Regions from separate parts of the Mycolicibacterium sp. SMGY-1XX genome, predicted to be linked through region 2. Evidence: riboswitches for the same ligand, from Rfam matches in the RefSeq annotation. Region 2 holds a riboswitch; the other holds the start of a gene.
The links. A riboswitch is a leader RNA that binds a small molecule or an ion and turns the genes downstream of it on or off. The one in region 2 is predicted to bind glycine.

Region 1 (11,490 bases), 880 kb from region 2:
CGGCGCCGAAAAAGGAACCTCCTACAACAAGGTGCGCGGCGACAAGGTCATCGCCTACGCCCGCAAGTTCCTCGACGACACCACCCCACTGGACGCCGGATCCTGGACCGAAGCCACCGCACTGACCGTCGAGGACGGCAAACTGGTGGTCGCGTTGGGTGACGATCTCGACACCGAGCTCATCACCGCCGACCAGTTCGCCGGGTATCTGGGCGAACCCGATGCGCCGACCTCGGTGTTGCTGGTCAATCATGGACTGCACATCGAAATCCTCATCGACGCCGACTCCCCAATCGGTGCCACCGACACCGCCGGCATCAAAGACGTGGTGCTGGAATCGGCGGTCACCACCATCATGGACTTCGAAGACTCGGTCGCCGCCGTCGACGCCGAGGACAAGGTGCTCGGCTACCGCAACTGGCTGGGCCTCAACCGCGGCGACCTGGCCGAAGACGTCACCAAAGCCGGCACCACCTTCACCCGCGTGCTCAACGCCGACCGCACCTACACCCGACCCGACGGCGAAGAACTCACCCTGCCCGGGCGCAGCCTGCTGTTCGTCCGCAACGTCGGCCACCTGATGACCAACGACGCCATCACCTTCCGCGGCAGCGCCGACGAAGACCTCGAGGTCCCCGAAGGCATTCTGGATGCGCTGCTCACCAGCTTGATTGCCATCCACGGCCTGAAGAACACCGAAGCCAACGGCCCCCTGCTCAACTCCCGCACCGGCTCGATCTACATCGTCAAACCCAAAATGCACGGCCCCGACGAAGTCGCCTTCACCTGCGAACTGTTCTCCCGCGTCGAAGACGTCCTCAACCTGCCCCAAGGCACCCTCAAAGTCGGCATCATGGACGAAGAACGCCGCACCAGCGCCAACCTCAAAGCCTGCATCAAAGCCGCCGCCGACCGCGTGGTGTTCATCAACACCGGCTTCCTCGACCGCACCGGCGACGAAATCCACACCTCCATCGAAGCCGGCCCCATGGTCCGCAAAGGCACCATGAAAACCCAACCCTGGATCAAAGCCTACGAAGACGCCAACGTCGACACCGGCCTGGCCGCCGGCCTGTCCGGCAAAGCCCAAATCGGCAAAGGCATGTGGGCCATGCCGGATCTGATGGCCGACATGCTCGAGCAGAAGATCGGCCAGCCCAAGTCCGGTGCGACCACGGCCTGGGTGCCCTCCCCCACCGCGGCCACCCTGCACGCCCTGCACTACCACCAGGTCGACGTCTTCGCCGTCCAGAAAGACCTCGAAGGCCAGACCCGCACCACCCTCGACGAACTGCTCACCCTCCCCCTGGCCGACTCCTCGCTGACCTGGGCCCCCGACGAGATCCACCAAGAAGTCGACAACAACTGCCAATCCATCCTCGGCTACGTCGTGCGCTGGATCGACCAGGGCGTGGGCTGCTCCAAAGTCCCCGACATCCACGACGTCGCCCTGATGGAAGACCGCGCCACCCTACGCATCTCCAGCCAACTGCTGGCCAACTGGCTACGCCACGGCGTCATCACCGCCGACGACATCCGCACCAGCCTGCAACGCATGGCCCCGGTGGTGGACCGCCAAAACGACGGCGACCCCACCTACCACCCCATGGCACCCGACTTCGACACCAACATCGCCTTCCAAGCCGCCCAAGAACTCATCCTCGAAGGCGGCGCACAACCCAACGGCTACACCGAACCGATCCTGCACCGCCGCCGCCGCGAATACAAAGCAGCCGCCCGGCAGTGACTACACTCGTCGCCGGGTTCTTTAGCGCCTGAGCGGGAACCGGTCAGAGGAGAGGTCCACACGTGTTAGGCGGGTCGAGGCATGGGTAGGCACAGCAAGCCCGGGCCCGATGATGACGACGACATCGAATACCCGGACTACTCTTCGGAGTACAAGCCGGACGATGAATTCAACGACGACGAGCGTTACCGTGCCGAACCCACCTCGAGCACAAGCGGTTTCGAAGATGGGCCGGATCAGCCGCCGGCCGACGACGACCAGACCGCCGTCATCCGCGCCGCCGGTCCACCGTCAGGCGGTCACCGCAACGAAGGTGAATGGACGGGCAGCCACCGCACGGTGGCGCCGGGCCGACGGGGTGTGAGCGTCGGTGTGATCGCCGCGCTCGTCACCGTCGTCGTGGTGGTGGCAGCCGTGATCCTGTGGCGGTTCTTCGGTGACGCGCTCTCGGATCGGTCTGCCACCGCGGCCTCCCGCTGTGTGGAGGGCGAGATGACCGTGGCTGTGATCGCCGATCCGGCAATCGCCGAACCGCTGGGTCCGCTGGCCGAGAAATTCAACTCCTCGGCAACCCCCGTGGGCGATCACTGTGTCGCGGTCGCAGTCAAGGCGGGCGACTCCGATGCCGTCATCGACGGCCTGTCCGGTGAATGGCCCGGCGACCTCGGCGACAAGCCGGCGCTGTGGATCCCGGGGAGCTCGGTGTCCTCGGCGCGGCTGCAGGCCGTCGTCGACCCGCGCACCATCAGTGCCAGCAAGTCGCTGGTCACGTCGCCGGTGCTGCTTGCGGTCCGCCCGCAGCTCGAGGCCGCGCTCGCGGAGCAGAACTGGGGAACGCTGCCGGGTCTGCAGTCCAACCCGACCGCGCTCGACGGGCTGAATCTGCGCGGCTGGGGATCGCTGCGGCTGGCGTTGCCCACCAGCGATGACAGTGACGCCGCGTACCTGGCGGCCGAGGCGGTGGCCGCAGCAGCCGCGCCGTCCGGCGCACCCGCCACCGATGGCACCGCCGCGGTCCGGACGCTGCGGTCGGGTCAGCCGGAGTTGGCCGACTCCTCCGCGAACACCGCCATGTCGGCGCTGCTCGAAGGTGACGACCCGGCCGCCTCGGACGTCCATGCCGTCGCAACCACCGAACAGCAGCTCTTCAAACGCAGCACCGACCTGCCCGACGCCGCCGCCACCGTGGCCTCCTGGCTGCCGCCCGGCCCGGTGCCCGTCGCTGACTTCCCCGCCGTGCTGCTCGGGGGCGACTGGCTTTCCCCCGAACAGATCAGCGCTGCAAGCCAATTCGAGCGTTTCTTGCGTGACCCCGAACAGCAGAGCGAACTGGCGGCGGCCGGTTTCCGCACCACCGACGGCACGCCGCCAGGCAACGATGTCACACCGTTCGGCGAGCTGCCGGAGACGTTGACGGTGGCCGACGACGAGCAACGGGTGGCACTGGCCGACGCCCTGACCGCGCCAGCCACCGCCCCGGCGGTGACCATCATGCTGGACCGGTCGCTGAACCTGGCGCCGGTGGTCGGCGCCCTGGAGGAACGGATCCGCGCCATGGCACCCAACGCGGTGGTGGGCCTGATCACGTTCGACGGCGGTGCGGGCTCCACGCTGGTGGCCGCGGGCCCACTGAGTGACGACGCCGGCGGTCAGCCCCGCAGTCAGGCACTCGATGCGGCGTTGAACGGGCTGACCCCCGGCTCTGCCGGCAGGGTGTCGTTCACCACGTTGCGCAACGTCTACGCCGATGCGCTGACCGGATTCCGTCCGGATCAGACGAATTCGGTACTGGTGATCACCGCCGGTCCCCATAGCGATCAGTCGCTGGGAGCCCAGGGCCTACAGGATCTGATCCGGTCCAGCAACGACCCGGCTCGCCCGGTTGCGGTGAACGTCATCAACGTCGGCGACGACCCCGACCGGCCCACGTGGGAGTCCGTCGCCGAGATCAGCGGCGGTACGTACCAGAACGTGCCCAACACCGATGCACCGGAGTTCGGATCCGCGCTCGACTCGATGCTGAGTTGAGGATTGGGGTAGCTCACTACTCGTGAGCCGCCCCGGCGGTCCTCCCCAGACTGGCTGTGCGCCTCGACCCGGCGCGCTTCCAGTCGAGCGAAGGACCCCGCCATGATCTTGAAATATCAGGTGGTCACCGGTGACACGCTGTCGTCGTTGGCTCAGCACTTTTACGGTGACGCCGCCCTGTTCCCGGTGATCGCCGTCCACAACACCCTGGCAGATCCGAATCACATCCTGGTGGGCCAGGAGCTGGAGATCCCCTACGTCACCTTCCGCCACAAGGTGCGCGCCGGCGACACCACCGGCTCACTGGCACAGCACTACTACGGTGACATCGCCGCCAAGACGATCATCGAGGTCGCCAATCACGCCGGACAACGCGACCTGGTGGTCGGCGAACGCCTGCTGATCCCGGACCTGCAGAACGTCGGGCATCACACCGTGGTGGCCGGCGAGAACCCCCGCAATCTCGCCGAGCGCTGGTACGGCGAACAGGGATTGTGGCCGATCATCACCGTCGCCAACCACCTCGGCGACCAGGATCCCGCCGTCGGCACCGTTCTCATCCAGCCACGGCTCAACAGGCGGCATCACGTCGCCGCCGGCGACACTCTGTGGGAACTGGCCACCGACCAGTACGGCGACCACGACGTCGCCACCAGGGTCGCGCTGGTGGCCGCCGCCAACCGGATCACCAACCCCGATCACCTCAGCGTGGGACAGGTGATCTTCTTCCCGTCGCTGGGGTGAGCTCCAGGCTCAGCGCGCGTCAGGCGAACGCCTCCACGGGCGGGCACGAGCACACCAGGTTGCGGTCGCCGTAGGCGCCGTCGATGCGCCGCACCGGCGGCCACACCTTGGGCCGGTAGTTCTTGCCCAGCGGATAGGCCGCTTCCTCGCGGGTGTAGGGGTGTTCCCACTTGTCGACGAGCAGGCACTCCGCGGTATGCGGGGCATTGCGCAGCGGGTTGTCCTCTTTTGCCCACTGGCCCGAGCCCACCTTGTCGATCTCGGCCTTGATGGCGATCATGGCCTCGCAGAACGCGTCAACTTCGGCCAGCGATTCACTCTCGGTGGGTTCCACCATCAGCGTCCCCGCCACCGGGAAGCTCATGGTCGGAGCATGAAAACCGTAGTCCGCCAAGCGTTTTGCCACATCGTCGACGGTGACGCCGGTGGTCTTGGTGATGCCGCGCAGGTCGAGAATGCACTCGTGGGCCACCATGCCGTTCTCGCCCGTGTAGAGCACGGGGTAGTACTCGTCGAGGCGGCGGGCGATGTAGTTGGCCGACGCGATCGCCGTCAGCGTGGCGGCCCGCAACCCGTCGGCACCCATCATCGCGATGTAGGCCCACGTGATCGGCAGGATCGACGCCGACCCGTACGGCGCCGCCGACACCACGTGACCGGTCGGCAGTTCCGGGGCCAGCGGGTGACCGGGCAGGAACTCCGCCAGATGTGAGCGCACCGCCACCGGTCCGACGCCGGGTCCGCCGCCACCGTGCGGGATGCAGAACGTCTTGTGCAGGTTGAGGTGGCTGACGTCGCCGCCGAACTTGCCCGGCCGGGCCAGACCGACCAAGGCGTTGAGGTTGGCGCCGTCGACGTAGACCTGGCCGCCGGCGTCGTGCACCGCGGCGCAGATCTCCTCGACGTCGTGTTCGTAAACGCCGTGGGTGGACGGGTAGGTGATCATCAGCGCTGCGAGGTTCTCCGCGTGCTCGGCCACCTTGGCGCGCAGATCGTCGAGGTCGACGTCGCCGTTGGTCCGGCAGGCCACCACCACGACGCGCATGCCGGCCAGGGCCGCCGACGCGGCGTTGGTGCCGTGCGCACTCGACGGGATGAGACACACATCGCGGTGACTCTCACCGCGGCTGGCGTGGTAATCGTGGATCGCCAGCAGCCCGGCGTACTCCCCCTGCGAGCCGGCGTTGGGCTGCAGCGAGACCGCGTCGTAGCCGGTGACGGCCACCAGCCAGGCTTCCACCTCGGCGATCAGGGTGCGCAGGCCTGCGCTGTCGCCGGCCGGGGCGAACGGGTGCTGGCGGGAGAACTCCGGCCAGGTGACGGATTCCATCTCGGCCGCGGCGTTGAGCTTCATGGTGCACGAGCCGAGCGGGATCATCGTGCGGTCCAGTGCCAGGTCCTTGTCGGCGAGTGACCGCAGGTAGCGCATCATCGCCGTCTCGGTGCGGTAGGTGGTGAACGCCGGATGCGTCAGGAACTCCGAGGTCCGGGTCTCGATGTCGACCGGCTCGGCGTCGGCGGCGGACACACCGAAGGCCTGCAGCACCGAGGCCACGTGGGCGTCGGTGGTGGCTTCATCACATGCCACCGACACGTGGTCGGCGTCCACCCGCCACAGGTTGATGCCCAGCGCCTTGGCCGCGGCCACCACCTCGTCGGCGCGGCCCGGCACCAATGCGAGCACGGTGTCGAAGAACGTGTCATGCACCAGCGCATCGCCGAGGGCGGCCGCCACCCGCGCGGCGTGCCCGTGCACCCGCCGGGCGATACCGGTCAACCCTTCGGCGCCGTGATAGCTGGCGTACATCGCGGCCATCACGGCCAAGAGCACCTGCGCGGTACAGATGTTGCTGGTGGCCTTGTCGCGGCGGATGTGCTGCTCGCGGGTCTGCAGCGACAACCGGTACGCCGGAGCGCCGTCGGCATCCACCGAGACCCCGACCAGCCGGCCCGGCAGCTGGCGGGCCTGCTTGGTGGCCACGGCGAGGTAACCGGCATGCGGGCCGCCGAATCCCATCGGCACGCCGAAGCGCTGCGCACTGCCGAACGCCACGTCGGCACCGATCTCTCCGGGCGGAGCCACCAGCGTCATGGCCAGCAGATCGGCACCCAGGGCCACCAGCGCGCCGCGTTCGTGGGCCTGCTTGATCAACGCGGACCAGTCGGTGATGCGTCCGCTGGCGCCGGGCAGTTGCGCGATGACGCCGAAGAAATCACCCTCGGGCAGACCCTCGCGCAGGTCAGCGGTGACGATCTCGATGTTGAGCGGCCGCGCCCGGGTGGCCAACACGGCAGCGGTCTGCGGGAAGACGTCGACGTCGACGGCCAGGCGGGTCGCCTTGCCGCGGGCGGCGCGCTGCATCAGCGTCATCGCCTCGGCCGCGGCGGTGGCCTCGTCGAGCATCGAGGCATTGGCGATGTCGAGTCCGGTGAGGTCGGCGACCATGGTCTGGAAGTTCAGCAGCGCTTCGAGGCGGCCCTGGCTGATCTCCGGTTGGTACGGCGTGTAGGCCGTGTACCAGGCCGGGTTCTCCATGATGTTGCGCAGCAAGACCGGCGGGGTGAGCGTGTCGTAGTAGCCCTGCCCGATCATCGAGACCGCGACGGTGTTGGCGTCGGCCATGGCGCGCAGCTGGGCCAGGGCCTCGTGCTCGGACACCGCGGGCGGCAGCTTGTCGAGACCCGGCGCCACCCCGTCGGCGTCCAGTGCGTCGAGGATGCCGGCCGGAAGCGCCTTGGCCGCAAGCTCGTCGAGGGATTGCACACCGATGACACTGAGCATGGTGTCGATATCGGCGGCGCCGGGACCGATGTGCCGATCGGCGAATTTCGGGGCGCTGTCGTTGAACAGCGCGTCATCGGAGAGGGCCAACACGAACTCCTAGGCAGCAGGACGAACTATCGCGTCCTCCCCCTCTGTCGTCGACCCGAACCGGGCTGCCTGAGAGATTCGGCCGATCAGGCCTTTCCCCATGGGCGGGTGCGCGCACCGCTTTCCAGAGGCATCGTGGTCTGACGCGGTCCGGGGGCCTGAGAGGTTGACGGAGAGGTGTTGCTCCTTCGGCGTCTGTGGCTGGCGGTCACAGAACTCTCCCGCGAGAGGGCGATGCAACTGCGATACTACCGCCCGGCGAGATCGAGCGCCGTCCATGCCAGTGCGGTGGCACCGTCGCGCAGTGCGGCCTCCGCCTGCGGCCCCACCGCGGCGTCGGCGAACTCACGTTGATGGTTGACCGCGGGCAGGGAACCGATGCCCAGATACGGGTGGATGGCGCGCACCACCTGCGACACATTGCCCATGTCGGTCGACGCCGACGCCATGGCCCCCGCCCCTTCCGGCGGCTCGACGCTCATATCCCGACCCAGCGCGGCCGCGTTCGCGACGAACAGGTCCAGGATCTCGTCGTCGGTGCGGAATTCCGAGTAGGGCGCGGACTCCAACTCGATGTCGAGATCACAGCCACTGCCCAGGGCACCGGCCTGGAAGCAGGCGCGGATCCGCTTCTCGATGCCGGTCAGCTCGGCGAGTGTGCGGGCACGGACATACCAGCGGCCTGACGCCGAGTCGGGGATGGCGTTGGGCGCCGACCCCGCTGAGGTCACCACCCCGTGGACCCGCACCGTCGCCGGCAGCTGCTGGCGCAGCAGGCCGATCGCCACCTGCGCCACGGTGAACGCATCGGCAGCGTTGACCCCCAGATGCGGATAGGCCCCCGCGTGGGCGCTGACACCCCGATACGTGACACGCCAGTGCGCCACCGCCATCGGCTCGGCCCGCGGGGCGTCAACCGGCCCCGGATGAATCATCAGCGCGGCGTCCAGGCCGTCGAACTCACCGGCCTCCAGCATCACGATCTTGCCGCCGCCGCCCTCTTCGGCCGGCGTGCCCAGGACGTGCACGGTGAGGCCCTGTCCGCGGTCGGCCTCCTGCACCATCAGCGCCGCCCCGATGGCCGACGCGGCGATCAGGTTGTGCCCGCAGGCGTGGCCGAGCCCGGGCAGCGCGTCGTATTCGGCCACGAAAGCGACGTGCAACGGGCCGGTGCCGGCGCGAGCGTGAAACGCGGTGTCGAGTCCCCCGGCGCGGTGGTCGACGCGGAAACCGCGATCGGCCAGCAGCCCGGTCAGCATCCGGTGCGCCCGCACCTCGTGCCACGCCAGTTCGGGGTCGGCATGCAGGGCGGTACTGACCCCGCGCACCAGCTCCCAGTTGCGCCGCAGGTGATCGCCGGCGGCCGCCTTGGGCTCAGAGATCACCGGGGACCCCGAAACTGGGCGCAGCCGACGGGTCCAGGGCACGCCGCACGTAGTCGTCGCGCTGGGGTTCCCAGACCTCCCACAGTTCGGCCAGCCGGGTGTAGGGATCTTCGTCCCAGTCCACGCGCAGGGTGGTCTCCGGCCAAGCGACCTCCCGATAGACCAACAGGCCCGCGGAATACACCGGACCCTCCTCTCCGCCGGCGGTCAGCGCGGCGTTGAGCCCGGCCAACAGGCGGGCTTCGAACTCGTCGGCCCCCGAGGTCTCGTAGCCGCGGATCAGCTCGGTGATGGTCGCCGGCCCGGCAAGCATGTTGCCGGCCGCCACCACGCCGTCACCGGCCACGTGGTGATGCACACCGAGCGCCCCGGCCCCGCTGTAGGCCGCGGTGCGCCCGGCCGCGTCGAGCACGGTCAACTGCCGGTAGTCGCGCAAAGCGTGGTCGGCCACCACAGCGGTCATCGCGGCCTGCGGCTCGGCGCCTTCGGCGAGCCGGTCCAGCAGCTGCCCACCCAGCCGGGGATCGGTGACGTTCTGGCTGGCGGCGGCGCCCAGGCCCGGGCGAATGTTGAGGCACCGGGACGCCACCGCCGGCGAGGACGAGGCGATGATCATGCCGAACGCTCCGGTGTCGCGGTCCAGCGCCGCCATCGAGAACGTCATGACGCCCCCTGCTTCACGGCGATCACGTCCACCTCGACCAGCCACTCGGGCCGGGCCAGCGCACTGACCACCACCCCGGTCGACACCGGGTGCACCCCCTCGAGCCAGCGTCCTACCACGCGGTACACGCTCTCCCGGTATCGCGGATCGACAAGGTAGATCGTCACTTTGACGATGTCGGCGACAGAAGAGTCCGCCTCGTCGAGCAGCGCGGCGATGTTGGACATCGCCTGCTCGGTCTGGGCGGCCACGTCGCCGACACCGACGTTGCGCCCGGTGTCGAGATCCTGCCCGATCTGCCCGCGCAGATAGATGGTGTCGCCGGCGACGACGGCCTGGCACAGGTCATTGTCGAGATTCTGTTCGGGGTAGGTGTCCTTGGTGTTGAACGGACGGATCCGCCGGTGGGTCATGCGCCGCCCACCCGGTCGGACAGCTCGGCAGCGGACCTGACCAGATCGAGTGCGTTGTCGTAGTCGAAGTTGCGGTACACGGCTTGGTAATGGGCGAACGGCGGCGCCTGGGCGAACAGTTGGAAGGTCAGCCGGTGACCGGCGTAATCGCTGTTGAGCAGATCCCGGGCGAATGCCAGCAGCTTGCGCCGATCGTCGGCCTGCCAGTCATCGTTGATCGAGTAGAACTTCTCCAGCCAGGGGCTTGCACCGGGGTGGGCGAACGTGGCCGAGTCCGGCGTGATGCAGATCTGCCCCCCACAGAGTTCGCGGGCGAGATGGATCATCTGCGGCAGCTGGGTCTGAGCCCAGACCCGCCCCGCATACAGCAGCGACTGGTTGGGCATCAGCAGACCGCCGGGACTGGTCTCGGCGGTGGCGATGGAGGCCGTCAGGTGCGCCTCGATACCCTCGCGGTAGCACGCCAGCATCGCCAGCTTCTCCTGTACGGCGGGGTTCTTGTCCAATCCCGTCTGCCGGACGTTGAACAGGGCAGCACCGATCATCAGGTCCGCGAACCGGATCGAGCGGTGGACGTAGGGCAGCGCGCTGTAGCGGTGCAGGCAGCTGCGCACGAACGTCGCTGCCCTGGTGTGCCGGTAGAACAGGATGTCGTCCCACGGGATGAGTACATTGTCGAAGATCACCAGGGACTCCACCTCATCCACCCGGTTCGACAGTGGATAGTCCGCCGCATCGCGGCGGCCGGCAAAACCGGTGCGGCAGATGAACTTCAGATTGGGCGCATTGAGGTCGGCGATGAAACCGACGGCGTAATCGGAGAGCTTGTCATCGCCCCAGTTGGCGATGGTGGGCTTGGTGTAGGCCTGGGTCGCGTACGGCGCGGCGGTCTCGTATTTGGCGCCTCGGACGATGATGCCTTCGTCGGTTTCGCGGACGACGTGCAGCAGCATGTCGGGATCCTGGTCCTGCGGGCGCTTCGACCGATCACCTTTGGGGTCGGTGTTGGCCGAGATGTGGAACGGGTCCCCGGTGGCGGCTTTCTGGACGTGGCGGCGGATGTTCTCGGCGAAACGTGGATCCACTTCGTTGAGCACATCCTGGCCGTCGTAGAGCGCCCACATCTCGCCGACGGTCTCGTCGCCGACGCGGGTGACCACGCCGCGCACCTCGTCGAGCACGAGATCGATAGCCGCACGCTTGTCGTGCCAGTCTTGTTGTGTCAGAGGCAGCTTGTTCGCGACCGCGTTGCGCTCACCGTTGTCGTCGACATAGGTCATGACCTCCTGGCTGGCCGCTTCGTGCGCCAGATCGTAGATGCGAGACCGGATGTCGATGATCGGGGCGAACATCGGATGCTTGGTGACATCGTGCACCTGCTCGCCGTCGATGTAGATTTCGCGCCCGGTGTTGATGCTGTCCCGGTACTCCTCGCCGGTCTTGATCATCTGCGATGTCCTTCCGTGTGGTGCGCCGCCAGGGCGCGGTAGTTGCCGCGAAGGTGCAGCAGCGGTTCGGCGTCGGTGTGCACAACGTGGCGCACCTGACCGAGATACAGGTGATGCGAGCCCACAGCCGTGACACTGTGCAGCTCACATTCGAAGGCGGCCACGCTGGCGGTGAAGACCGGCAGGCCG
Region 2 (11,490 bases):
GCGTGCCAGCGTGGAAGGCAGCCTGCGCCGCCTCGGTATCGAGCGCGTCGACCTGTTCTATCTGCACCAGCCTGACCGCGCCACACCCTTGCGCGACACGTTGAGCACCGTGGCCCAGTTGGTGGAGGAAGGCAAGATCGGTGCCCTCGGAGTGTCCAACTACGCGGCCTGGCAGATCGCCGAGATCAACCACCTTGCTGACGAAGTCGGGGCGCCCCGGCCTCTGGTGGCCCAGCAGGTCTACAACCTCCTGGCCCGCCGCATCGAAGACGAATACGCCGAGTTCGCCGCCGTCACCGGCCTGATCACCATGGTGTACAACCCGCTGGGAGGCGGACTGCTCACCGGCAGGCACTCTCTTGACGCCGACCCCGCCGAAGGTCGGTTCGGCGACTCCCGGCTGGCGTCGATGTACAAGCAGAGGTACTGGAACGCAGCGGTGTTCGACGCGATCGCGCAGCTGAGCACCCTGGCCGACAAGGCCGGCCTCCCGATGACCGAGTTGGCACTGCGGTGGCTGGTCAGCAAGCCGGTCGCCGGACCGATTCTGCTCGGCGGCTCCAAGGTCAGCCACCTGGAGAACAACATCGCCGCCATCAACGCCGGACCACTCGACGACGAACTCGTTGCCCAGTGTGACGACATCGGCGTCGGCCTGCGCGGCGCCATGCCCAACTACAACCGCTAGGAAGCCCATGACTGCAAGCGGATTCGCCGAACGGCTGCGTCGCCGCGAACGCCTGATCGGTTACTGGTCGGTGCTCGACTCCCCCGTCTCGACCGAGTGGCTGGCCCACGTCGGATATGACTACATCGCCCTCGACATGCAGCACGGCCTCATCGGCTACTCGGGCATGATCGCGGGTCTGACGGCTATCGACGCCGCCCACGGCCCTGTGGGCCTGATCCGTATCGAGGCCAACCACCCCACCCCCATTGGGCGTGCGCTCGACGCCGGTGCGGCCGGTGTCATCGTGCCCTTGGTCAACACTGCCGCCGAAGCTGCCGCGGCAGTCAATGCAGCGACCTACCCGCCCAACGGGATTCGTTCCTACGGGCCGATGCGCTCGCAGTTGCGCATCGGCCCCACGCCCGCTGTCGCCGACGCCGACACCGTGGTGTTGGCCATGATCGAAACTCCCCAGGGTCTGGAGAACGTCGAGAGCATCTGTCAGACAACGGGTCTGGCTGGCGTGTATGTCGGCCCGTCAGATCTGCGCCTCGCTGTCGGCGGGACACATCCGCAGGATCCCGCTGTCGATGACGAGTTCGAATCCGCACTGCGGCGCGTCAGCGAGGCGGCGGCAGCGGCAGGGATCGCGGCCGGTATCCACACCCCTGACGGTGCGACGGCCGCTCGCCGACTGGCCGACGGTTTCACGTTCGCGTCGGTGGCCTCAGACCTCACCCATCTGAAACTCGCGGCCGCCGCGCACCTCAAAGCAGCGACGGGGGGTTGAGCCCACCCGGTGTCGAACGTGTGTTCTAATGGCTGTCGTCCGCCGGTCCCGCTCATCGCGGGCCATCTTCGACGAGAGGTACGCCGTGACGATCACTGTAGACACCCCGGCAGCAGAGGCAGCGCCCACCGCACCAGTCGCTGAGGAGACTCCGACGAAGACCCCTGCCAAACGGGGCGCCGGCAGGAAAGCCAAGACCATCGAGCTGACCCTGACCGTCACCGGCTCCGCCGACGGTGAATGGCATGCCGAACTGAAGCAGGGTTCCACCTACCTGGCCCGCAACGTCGCCGTCGCTGCGTCCGCCGTGTCCCGCGCGGCCAGGGAACTGCACGAAGACCTCTCCACCCCGATCGATGCCGTGATCGAAGAGGCACGCTCGCAACAGGCCGCGAAGGTCGCGGCATTGGAGGCCGAGCTCGAAGCGGCGCGCAGGGTACTGGCGGATTTGGACTGAGGCTTGTGGAAACTGCACGCCCGTCGGCGTCGAGCATGACTCGGACCTCGCGCCACCAGGTTGTAGGGCGGGCGGGGCTCGAACCCGCTGCCTGGCCACGCTCAGCTCCCTCATCAAGGGAGTGTCAAGGATCAACCGACACAACTGTCAGGCATCACCCGAAACAGAAACGACCAGCATCAACCGAAGCAATACACGGCCTTTGTAGGGCGGGCGGGGCTCGAACCCGCGACCAAGGGATTATGAGTCCCCGGCTCTAACCAACTGAGCTACCGCCCCGTGGCGCGTCTGCGCGGCCGCTATCTTCGCACGCGGCCACGCAGCCCTGCCAAACGGATCCGCGAGGCGCGCCGCCGTTGACCTCGATGCGTCTGATTGATACTGCGGCCACGTCCGGAAATCCCGCCAAACACCGGCGTCACCGGTGTCTCAAACCAGAGTCAGTTCACGCGGGTAGATATCGACGTCGAAGGCTTCCACGCCAGCGCACCGACCACCAGCCCGACGAACGGAATGGCCGCCAGGATGGTGCTCAGAGTGACGCTGCCACCGGTGACGAGCGTGAAGTTCGACAGCACCAGCCACAGGCTGCCCAGCAAGCCGAGCACGGCCACGGCGGGCGCGATGCGCGTCTGGAACACGCCGGACACCCGGTCCCGGTTACGCAGGAAGAACGCCAGCACCGCGATCGAGGTGGTGAGCATCAGGATCACCATGCCGACGGTGGCCACGCCGGCCATCGAGCCGAATACGCCGACCAGCGGGTCGATACCCAGCACCGCGAGGATCCCGACGATGATGGCCGCCGTCACGGTCTGCACCAGCGACGAGAACGCCGGCGAGTCATGTGACTCGTGCACCGCGGCCAGCCGCTGCGGGAACAGGCCCTTGCGCGCCAGCACGAACTGATACCGCGCGATCACGTTGTGGAACGACAGCACGCAGGCGAACAGGCTGGTCAGCAGCAGCACGTTCACGATGTCGCGGCCGATGGTCCCCAGCATCGAGGCAGTGGTGTCCAGCAGCATGTTGCCCTCGCCGTCGAGGGTCTGATTCGCCACTGCCGTCACGTTGTCGGGCCCGATCGCGACCACGAACGCCCACACGGTGACGGCGTAGAACAGGCCGATGATGATGACGGCGGCGTAGGTGGCAATCGGGATGGTGCGCTCGGGGTCACGCGCCTCGTCTCGGAACACCGCGGTGGCTTCGAAGCCGATGAACCCGGTGAGGGCGAACAGGATGGCGATGCCGATGGTGCCCTGGGTGAACACGGCCGGATCGAAGGAGGCGAAGGTGATGCCGGACGGGCCCGGGTTGGCCACCATCACCAGGTCGAGCACCACGACGATGCCGATCTCGAGCGCCAGTGCCACGCCGAGCACCTTGGCGCTCAGTTCGATGTGCCGGTAACCGAGTACGGCGACGATCGCGAGGATCACGAAAGAGTAGACCGGCCAAGGGATTACGGGTCCGTTGTAGAAGGCGACCGTATCGCTGATGGCCCAGCCGATGTAGCCGTAGATGCCGATCTGGATGGCGGTGTACGCGATCAGCGCCACCACCGCGACGCCCTTACCCATCCGTTCGCCGAGCCCGACGGTGACGTAGGAGAAGAAGGCCCCGGCTTCGGGCACGTAGGGCGTCATCGTCACGAACCCGACGGAGAACACCAGCAGCACCAGCGCGGCGATGGCGAAGCCGACGGGGGCGCCGGCGCCATTGCCCAGCCCCATGGCCAGCGGCATGTTGCCGCCGATCACCGTCAGCGGGGCGGCCGCGGCCACGACCATGAAGACGATGCCGATGGGGCCGAGATGCCCGGTGAGGCGCCGCCCTTCGGTCTGGGTAGGTGCGTTCATCAGTTCTCCTGAAATAGTGCGGTGAGCAGGGTGTGGTCGATGGCGTGCGCGGTGTATCCGCGGTGGCCGGTCAGGGTTTCAGCAGCGACGAGGGTGTTGACGATCGCTTCTTCGGTGGCCTCGATGGTCAGGTCGAACAGTCGGGTCATCAACTGCGGAACCACCATTCGCACGGGGACCTCGCGCTGGGCGACCGCGACGTCTTCGTCCCAGGCGTAGGGCGGGATGCCGCGGTTACCGGTGGAGAACGCCAGCATCAGATCGCCGCTGTACTGCTCGCCTGTGCCGCCGACGCGACCGACGGCCAGCGATGCGCGCTGCGCCAGCCGCTGGCACTGATGGGGCAACAGCGGGGCGTCGGTGGCGACGATGACGATGATCGACCCCGATCCCGGCTCGAACCGGGCCGGGTAATCGGGCAGCGGCACCTGTTCGGCGCCGATCCGGGCGCCGACGGGTACACCGTTGATCTGCAGGCGTTCGCGCCGGCCGTGGTTGGCCTGCACGAGGACGCCCACGGTGTAGTCGCCGAAGGTGCGCGAGGCGGTGCCGATGCCACCTTTGAAGCCGTGGCAGATCATGCCGGTGCCGCCGCCGACATTGCCTTCGGCCACCGCGCCGCCCGATGCCGACGCCAGCGCGGCGCGCACATGCTCCGGCCGGACATGGAAGCCGTTGATGTCGTTGAGGAGTCCGTCGTAGGTCTCCCCCACCACCGGCAGCGACCAGTACACGCCGTCACCGCGCACCCGCACCTGCTCGGCCACCAACTCGTCGCGCACCACGCCGACGCTATGGGTGTTGGTCAGGCCGATGGCGGTGGTGAGCTCGCCGGACTCCCGGATCCACTCCAGGCCGGTCAGCTCGCCGCTGCCGTTGAGACGGTGCGAACCGGCAAATACCGGTTCGGTCCAGATGTCGTCATGGGGGATGACGACGGTGACGCCGGTGTTGATTCCGTCGCCCTGCACGGTGGTGTGTCCGACCCGGACACCCCCCACGTCGGTGATGGCGTTGTACGGTCCGGTTGGATGTTCACCGATGACCACGCCGAGATCTCTGGCACGCATGGTTTTCTCTTCGTTCAAGAGTTATTTTCCTAATTGGAAAAGAACTATGCGCCCGGGTGAGCAGTCACGCAACAGGAACGGCAAAATTGGTCCGAATCCGCGAGAGGAGCCCAGCAGTGGCGAGGCCGAACCGGCAGGTAGAGCGACGTGCCGAAATCATGGACGCAGCGATCGCCCTGATCGAGCGCTACGACCTGGCCACGCTCAAGCTCGCCGACGTCGCCGCCGAACTGGGGCTGACCACCAACGCGGTGCGCTACTACTTCAAGGACATGCCCCAGCTGCTCAGTGAGCTGGCGCTGCGCTCCGACGTCCGGTTCTTCGACGAGCGGCTCGAACTCGGTCGCCGCGCCCGCGACATCCACCACCAACTGGCGCTGACCATCGCCGCGGGCCTGCCGAGCGGACCCGAGGACGCCGAGTGGCGAGCGATCTGGCGCGCCGTGCTGGCGGCCGGGTTCGAACTCGACCAGCGCCGGGACGTCCAGGGCATCTACCACCGGCAGGTGGACCTCTACACCGACCTCCTCAACGACGGCGCCGAGGCCGGGGCGTTCACGCTCCGCTCCCCTGCCCGCGACATCGGGATGACGCTGATGTCGATGGAGGACTACTTCGGCTACCGCATCGTGGCGCGCGACCCCGAGATCAGCCGCAGCACCGCCCTGCGGCTGATGCGCCAGTACGCGGAGTTGGCGACCGGGACCAAGCTGCCCGACACGGTGTGAGGCCGGCGTCGCCCCGCCACGCCCAGTAGCGCCCCGCTGAGCACCGACTGCTCTACCGGGGTTCCGCAGTCATGAGTGCCTATCGTTTGGCGGGATCGCGCCCGGGTACCCGCGCGCCATGCTGAGAAACGCTGTGGGGGAAGGCCTCGTCGCCGGTGCGGCCGGGGTGGCGGTGATGACGGTCGGGGAAAAGCTCGAGCAGCGGATCACGGGCCGGCCGGACTCGCATGTGCCTGCCCGCACGCTCGAGCGCCTCACCGGGATGTCCGAACAACCCGGGCAGCAGCCGCTGGTGCGGAACTGGGCCATGCATTACGGGCAGGGCATCCTGCTCGGGGTGCTGCGGGCGGTCATGTCGGAGGTCGGGTTACGCGGCCCACTGGCGTCGGCGAAATTCGCCGTGGTGCGGCTTACCAATGACCAAATCCTGGAGAACGCCACAGGTGTCGGCGCGCCACCACAGACCTGGCCGCGCAAAGAACTTCTCATCGATGTGTTGCACAAGGCGGTCTATGCGTTCGCCACCGGCGCCGTCACCGACATGCTCGCCGCCCGCCGCGGCGCTGGCCCGGGGCAGCGACACGCGGCCCGCCTACCGGGTCGCCACTCGGATGTGGGTCCCGTCCCGTGACAAAGCCGGCGCAGCCCGGTACGTTACCCCCGTCACAATTGAAAAGCCGTTGACGCGTGGCGGGAGAACCTCGAACACCGAGGCGCCGAAGGAGCAACATCCTCCCCGGGAATCTCTCAGGCCCCAGTACCGTTGCGCGAAGGCAACTCTGGAGACAGGCAATCCGAATTGCCTGACCGAAGGTGTACGGCGCTGAGTGCGCCAGATCTCTCAGGTATCAGGACAGAGCGGGGAGTTCCACATCGCCACGGCACCTGCCGAGGCGACCGAACCGGGGGCCGCCTTGTCGACACCGACCTTGTCCACACCCAGATGCACGTCGCTGGACAGCTATGACCGTCAACTGCTGGAGTTCGCAGTGGCGTGGACGCCGTACGGAGGTCCTCCCGACGACGTCACCTTCCTCGAATTCGGCACGACGCCGGCCGGCGTCGACGCGCAGTTCTGCGCCCTCGTCGCTGCCCACGGCGACCGGATCACGCAGCTGACCCGGGCTGACCGTGCGCTCGTCGTCTCGGCCGTCGCCGCGCTCGCGCGGAAGCAGTGACCTTGACCATCACGCCCAGCTGGCCTACCGTGGACTCAGCATTGATATATCAACTGTCGATCAACAAGCCGAGGACGGTGACCGCATGACGATCAGTGTGTTCGAGCTGTTCTCGATTGGCATCGGCCCATCGAGTTCGCACACCGTGGGACCCATGCGCGCCGCCGCGCGGTTCCTCTCCGATCTGCACACCCTCGGCGCCTTCGACGACGTCCGGGACATCCGTGTCGACCTGTACGGCTCGCTGGCCGCCACCGGAGCGGGTCACGGCACCATGACCGCTGTCCTGCTGGGGCTGGAAGGACTTCTGCCGGAAGAGATCAGTACCGAGCAGATGGAGCGTCGGGTCGACGCCATGCGCGCCACCGGCCGGATCAACTTCGGTGGGGCCCGCGAAATCGCGCTCACCGAGGGTGATTTCATTCTCCGGCCGCTGACCATGTTGCCGTTCCACCCCAACGGGATGACCATCACCGCGCTGGGGCCCGGTGGCACCGAACTGCACCGGGAGACGTACTTCTCGGTGGGCGGCGGGTTCGTCGTCACCGAGGCCGAGAGCCGCGAACCCGCCACCGTCGCAGCCACGTCGGCACACGGTTTCGGCTCGGCCAAGGAGCTGCTGGAACTGTGCCACCAAAAGCGTTGCAGCGTCAGCGAGCTGATGCTCGAGATCGAGACTGCCAGCAGAAGTGAGGCCGAGATCCGCCGGCGGCTGCTGCACATCCGCGACGTGATGGTGGAATGCGAACAACGCGGTATCGCCCGCGACGGCTTGCTGCCGGGCGCACTGCGGGTCCGCCGCCGCGCCAAGGACTGGTATGAACGCCTCAGCGAGGAAGACCCGCAACGGCTTCCGGAGTTCGCCGAGGACTGGGTGAACCTGGTGGCGCTGGCCGTCAACGAGGAGAACGCCTCCGGCGGGCGCATCGTCACCGCGCCCACCAACGGCGCGGCCGGTATCGTCCCGGCGGTGCTGCACTACGCCATGCACTACACCCCCGCGGGCAGGAAGGACAGCGACGAGACCACGGTGCGCTTCCTGCTCGCCGCCGGCGCCATCGGCTCGCTCTACAAGGAACGTGCGTCCATCTCCGGGGCCGAGGTCGGCTGCCAGGGCGAGGTGGGCTCGGCGGCATCGATGGCGGCGGCGGGCCTGGCCGAAATCTTGGGCGGCACAACCGAACAGGTGGAGAACGCCGCGGAAATCGCCATGGAGCACAGCCTCGGCCTGACCTGCGATCCGATCGAGGGCCTGGTCCAGATTCCCTGCATCGAGCGCAACGCCATCTCAGCGGGTAAAGCCATCAACGCCGCACGCATGGCGCTGCGCGGCGACGGCACCCACCGGGTGAGCCTCGACCAGGTGATCGAGACCATGCGCACCACCGGCGCGGACATGAGCTCCAAGTACAAGGAGACCAGCACCGGCGGCCTGGCCGTCAATGTGCCGGTGAACTTCATCGAGTGCTGACGCGCCGCCAATTCTGAACCCCACAACCCAAAAGCAACCGCGCTTCGGTAAGAGGGCATTGGCCTCGTACCAAGCACCAGCGTGCCGAACGAGGACCAGAATTGACACCCTGGCGACCGCCGGTCAGGGCGTAAACTCAACACCACCAGGAAAGGCGACGAGATCCACTTCGTCCATCCCAACGGTGAATGAGTCCGTCGAACCTATACACCAGCAACGAGCAAACGCACGCTGGACAACCTGCGCTGGGAAATTCCCGTCCCATTTGGTTCCTGAACCGTCTTGGGCGAAGTAGTAGTACCAACGGGTGCCCGTAGGGTTGGCGCGGTCTGCACTTTGCCCGCTCGCAAGATTGATCCAACCCAGAACTTCCCACGGATCACCACACTCTGCCTGGCATTCGTGTCGAGCGCGGCCGTAGGCAACAGAGATAGACCTGCCGGTCGAGTTCGTGAATCGAACTGCGGTGACGGCGCGGGGCGTCGCCACGGCGGCTCCCGGGGTGAGTTCACGCGGACTACCCAGGGCATCACCATGAGTGGTTTCGTACTCTTCGACCGCCGATGTTCGGAGTCGCAACGGGACATTGGTGCCGGGCCCCACCCGTAGCCGCGGTCCCACCGCAAGCGCTGATGCAGCCTCATCGCCGATCTCGAGCTTTTCGTCGGCCATTGCTTCCTCCTAAGGTTTGCGTGCTGCTGTGACTGACAACTCGACACTGCTCTGCGTGTCGGCCGATCTCATGGGTAGGGCACTACCTCCTTTCCACCGCCTCCTATGCGGACGTGGGCTCGTCGGGGAATTCGAAGCTGGGATAGTCCGCTTCTCGCGACCTCCGGCTCGGCTGTTCGTAGCGCTGTGGGGGTCCGTCCACGAGAGAACGGGTTACAAATGATTGACAAGCCAACGATTCGTGCAGGATCCAGACGCAGATCGAGAAGAGATCCGTAGAGCGACGGAGAACACGAACATCTGGTCCGAACCCAATGCCGCGCCGGCAGAAATCGAGAACGCCCGTCGGTTGAACGCACGAGTCCTCCGGTCGAGGTGGAGTTCAAGTCAGAGCCCGCCGGTTCTGAACTGACACAACCCAAAAGCAACGGCTCCGGTTTTCAACCGGAGCCGTTGCCGTGTCAGGTGACTCAGTGGGCGATCTTGGCCTTCAGCCAGTCGTGGAAGGCGCCGATGTGGTGCTCGCTGGGCACCAGCACACCGCCATTACGGTAGGTGCGCGAATCCATCGCCGGCTGGCAACGCTCGCAGGCGTCGAAGTCCTGCTGGTTGACCCGGTGGAACAGTTCCACCGACCGGCTCACGTCGCGGCCCTGTTCGACCACATGCGGCAGGTACAGCCAGTCGCACTCGACGACAGTGTGGTCAGCGGCCAGTGGGAACATCCGGTGCACGATCACATGGTCGGGTACCAGGTTGACGAACACCTGCGGACGCACGGTGATGGCGTAGTAGCGACGATCCTGATCTTCGGTGACGCCGGGGATCGGGTCCAGTCCTTCGGACCCGTCGACGGTGAATCCCTTGACGTCCTCGCCGAATTCAGCGCCGTGACCAACGTAGTACTGCGCGGCGTAGCCGTCGGCGAACTCCGGCAACACCTCGGTGAGCTCGGGGTGGATGGTGGCGCAGTGGTAGCACTCCATGAAGTTCTCGATGATGAGCTTCCAGTTGGCCTTCACGTCGTAGACGATGCGCCGACCCAGGCTCAAATCCGCGATGTTGTAGTGGTCGATGGATTCCACATCGCCGAGCCGTTCGACGATCTCCTGCATCACGGTGTCCTCGAACGACGGCGGTTCGTCGGCCAGGCACACCCACACATAGCCCAGCCACTCGCGCACCTGGATCTTGGCCAGGCCGAAATCGGTGCGGTCGATATCGGGCATCTTGGTCAGGTTCGGCGCCGCGATCAGCTTGCCGTCCAGATCGTAAGTCCAAGCATGGTAGGGACATTGGAACGCGCGCTTGACCTCACCGGATTCTTCGGTGCACAATCGGGCACCGCGGTGGCGGCACACGTTGTAGAAGGCGCGGATGTCCCCCTTGCGTGACCGGGTCACCAGTACGCTCTCGCGACCCACCTGCACGGTCTTGAACGCGCCGGGCTTGTCGAGGTCCGCCGACCGGACCACGCAGAACCACATCGCCTCGAAGATCTTCTCCTGCTCCAGGGAGAAGACTCCCGCATCGGTGTAGTAGTGCCCGGGCAGGGTGGAGATGAGGCTCTCCGGCAGGCTCGGGGCTGCAGCGGTGGTCATTTGCGTATGGCTCCTAGGGGTTTGCTGGTGGGGGGCTGATGCAATAGGTCAGACGGGTGCCGGTGTGGCCGCGATCTGGCGACGCAACCGGTTGAACAGGCGAGGCTGATCCACCGCGAGAACGGCGACCAGCCGGCCGTCGCGGCGGTAAGTGGCGACAAAGCAACGTGTTTCGCAGTCGCCTTCTTCGATGGTGACGACATCACCAGGCCGGGCGATACCGGCGAACTGGATGCGGGCGCCGTACTGGTCGGACCAGAAGTACGGGGCCTTGGCCGCCGCCCCCTGGTGCGCTCCCCCGGCGAGCAACGCGGACACCGCGATCGCGGGCCGCTCGAGCGCACCGGTCCAGTGTTCGACACGGTGCACGGCACCGACCGACGGGTCATACCACGCGGCGCAGTCGCCGACGGCCACCACGTTGGGGATGGCGGTCTCGCCGCCGGCGCCGCAGACGACACCGTTGCCGAGCTCCAGTCCACTACCTTGCAGCCACTCGATGTTGGGGATACCACCGATGCCCACCACCACCACGTCGGCCGGCAGGGTGCGTCCGTCGGCGAGTTCGACACCGGTCACCCGGTCGACGCCGACGAGGCGGGACACCCCGACACCGCACACCAGTGTGGTGCCGTGATGTGCGTGGGCGCCGGCGATCACACCGCCCAGTTGCTCGCCGAGCTGCACCGCCAACGGAGCCGGCGCGGCCTCGACGACGGTGACCTCCATACCGAGCTTGCGGGCGGTCGAGGCGACTTCGGCGCCGATGAAACCGGCACCGATGACCACCAGGCGCGCGCCGGCCTGGAGATCGGCGCGCAGGGCGATGGCGTCGTCGATGGTGCGCACCACGTGCACACCGGCGAGCGCCTCGGTACCCGGCCAGCGCCGCGCGCGGGACCCGGTCGCCAGCACCACGCCGTCGGCGGTGATGCGCGAACCATCAGCCAGTTCGATTGCCCCGGAACGGCAGTCGAGTCCGACGGCGGCG

Region 1: it holds a riboswitch for glycine, as region 2 does, so the genes downstream of both, gcvP (aminomethyl-transferring glycine dehydrogenase) here and NL241_RS23220 (hypothetical protein) in region 2, are expected to answer to the same signal.

The regions. Positions count from the first base shown of each region.
Region 1 covers NZ_CP101139.1:3,934,990-3,946,479, forward strand. Annotated here, with positions in the region: gene NL241_RS19050 (malate synthase G) at 1-1,747, shown strand, start outside; gene NL241_RS19055 (substrate-binding domain-containing protein) at 1,829-3,775, shown strand; gene NL241_RS19060 (LysM peptidoglycan-binding domain-containing protein) at 3,878-4,519, shown strand; gene gcvP (aminomethyl-transferring glycine dehydrogenase) at 4,539-7,370, opposite strand; glycine riboswitch at 7,426-7,527, opposite strand; glycine riboswitch at 7,528-7,625, opposite strand; gene NL241_RS19070 (M20 family metallopeptidase) at 7,640-8,776, opposite strand; gene NL241_RS19075 (DUF1028 domain-containing protein) at 8,766-9,440, opposite strand; gene NL241_RS19080 (RidA family protein) at 9,437-9,853, opposite strand; gene NL241_RS19085 (4-hydroxyphenylacetate 3-hydroxylase family protein) at 9,850-11,301, opposite strand; gene NL241_RS19090 (flavin reductase family protein) at 11,298-11,490, opposite strand, start outside.
Region 2 covers NZ_CP101139.1:4,816,785-4,828,274, forward strand. Annotated here, with positions in the region: gene NL241_RS23180 (aldo/keto reductase) at 1-688, shown strand, start outside; gene NL241_RS23185 (HpcH/HpaI aldolase family protein) at 696-1,460, shown strand; gene NL241_RS23190 (DUF6319 family protein) at 1,546-1,917, shown strand; tRNA gene NL241_RS23195 (tRNA-Ile) at 2,123-2,196, opposite strand; gene NL241_RS23200 (APC family permease) at 2,358-3,779, opposite strand; gene NL241_RS23205 (DmpA family aminopeptidase) at 3,779-4,849, opposite strand; gene NL241_RS23210 (TetR family transcriptional regulator) at 5,008-5,577, shown strand; gene NL241_RS23215 (hypothetical protein) at 5,696-6,208, shown strand; glycine riboswitch at 6,259-6,350, shown strand; glycine riboswitch at 6,352-6,443, shown strand; gene NL241_RS23220 (hypothetical protein) at 6,405-6,755, shown strand; gene NL241_RS23225 (L-serine ammonia-lyase) at 6,841-8,226, shown strand; gene NL241_RS23230 (hypothetical protein) at 8,350-8,898, opposite strand; gene NL241_RS23235 (aromatic ring-hydroxylating oxygenase subunit alpha) at 9,369-10,499, opposite strand; gene NL241_RS23240 (NAD(P)/FAD-dependent oxidoreductase) at 10,548-11,490, opposite strand, start outside.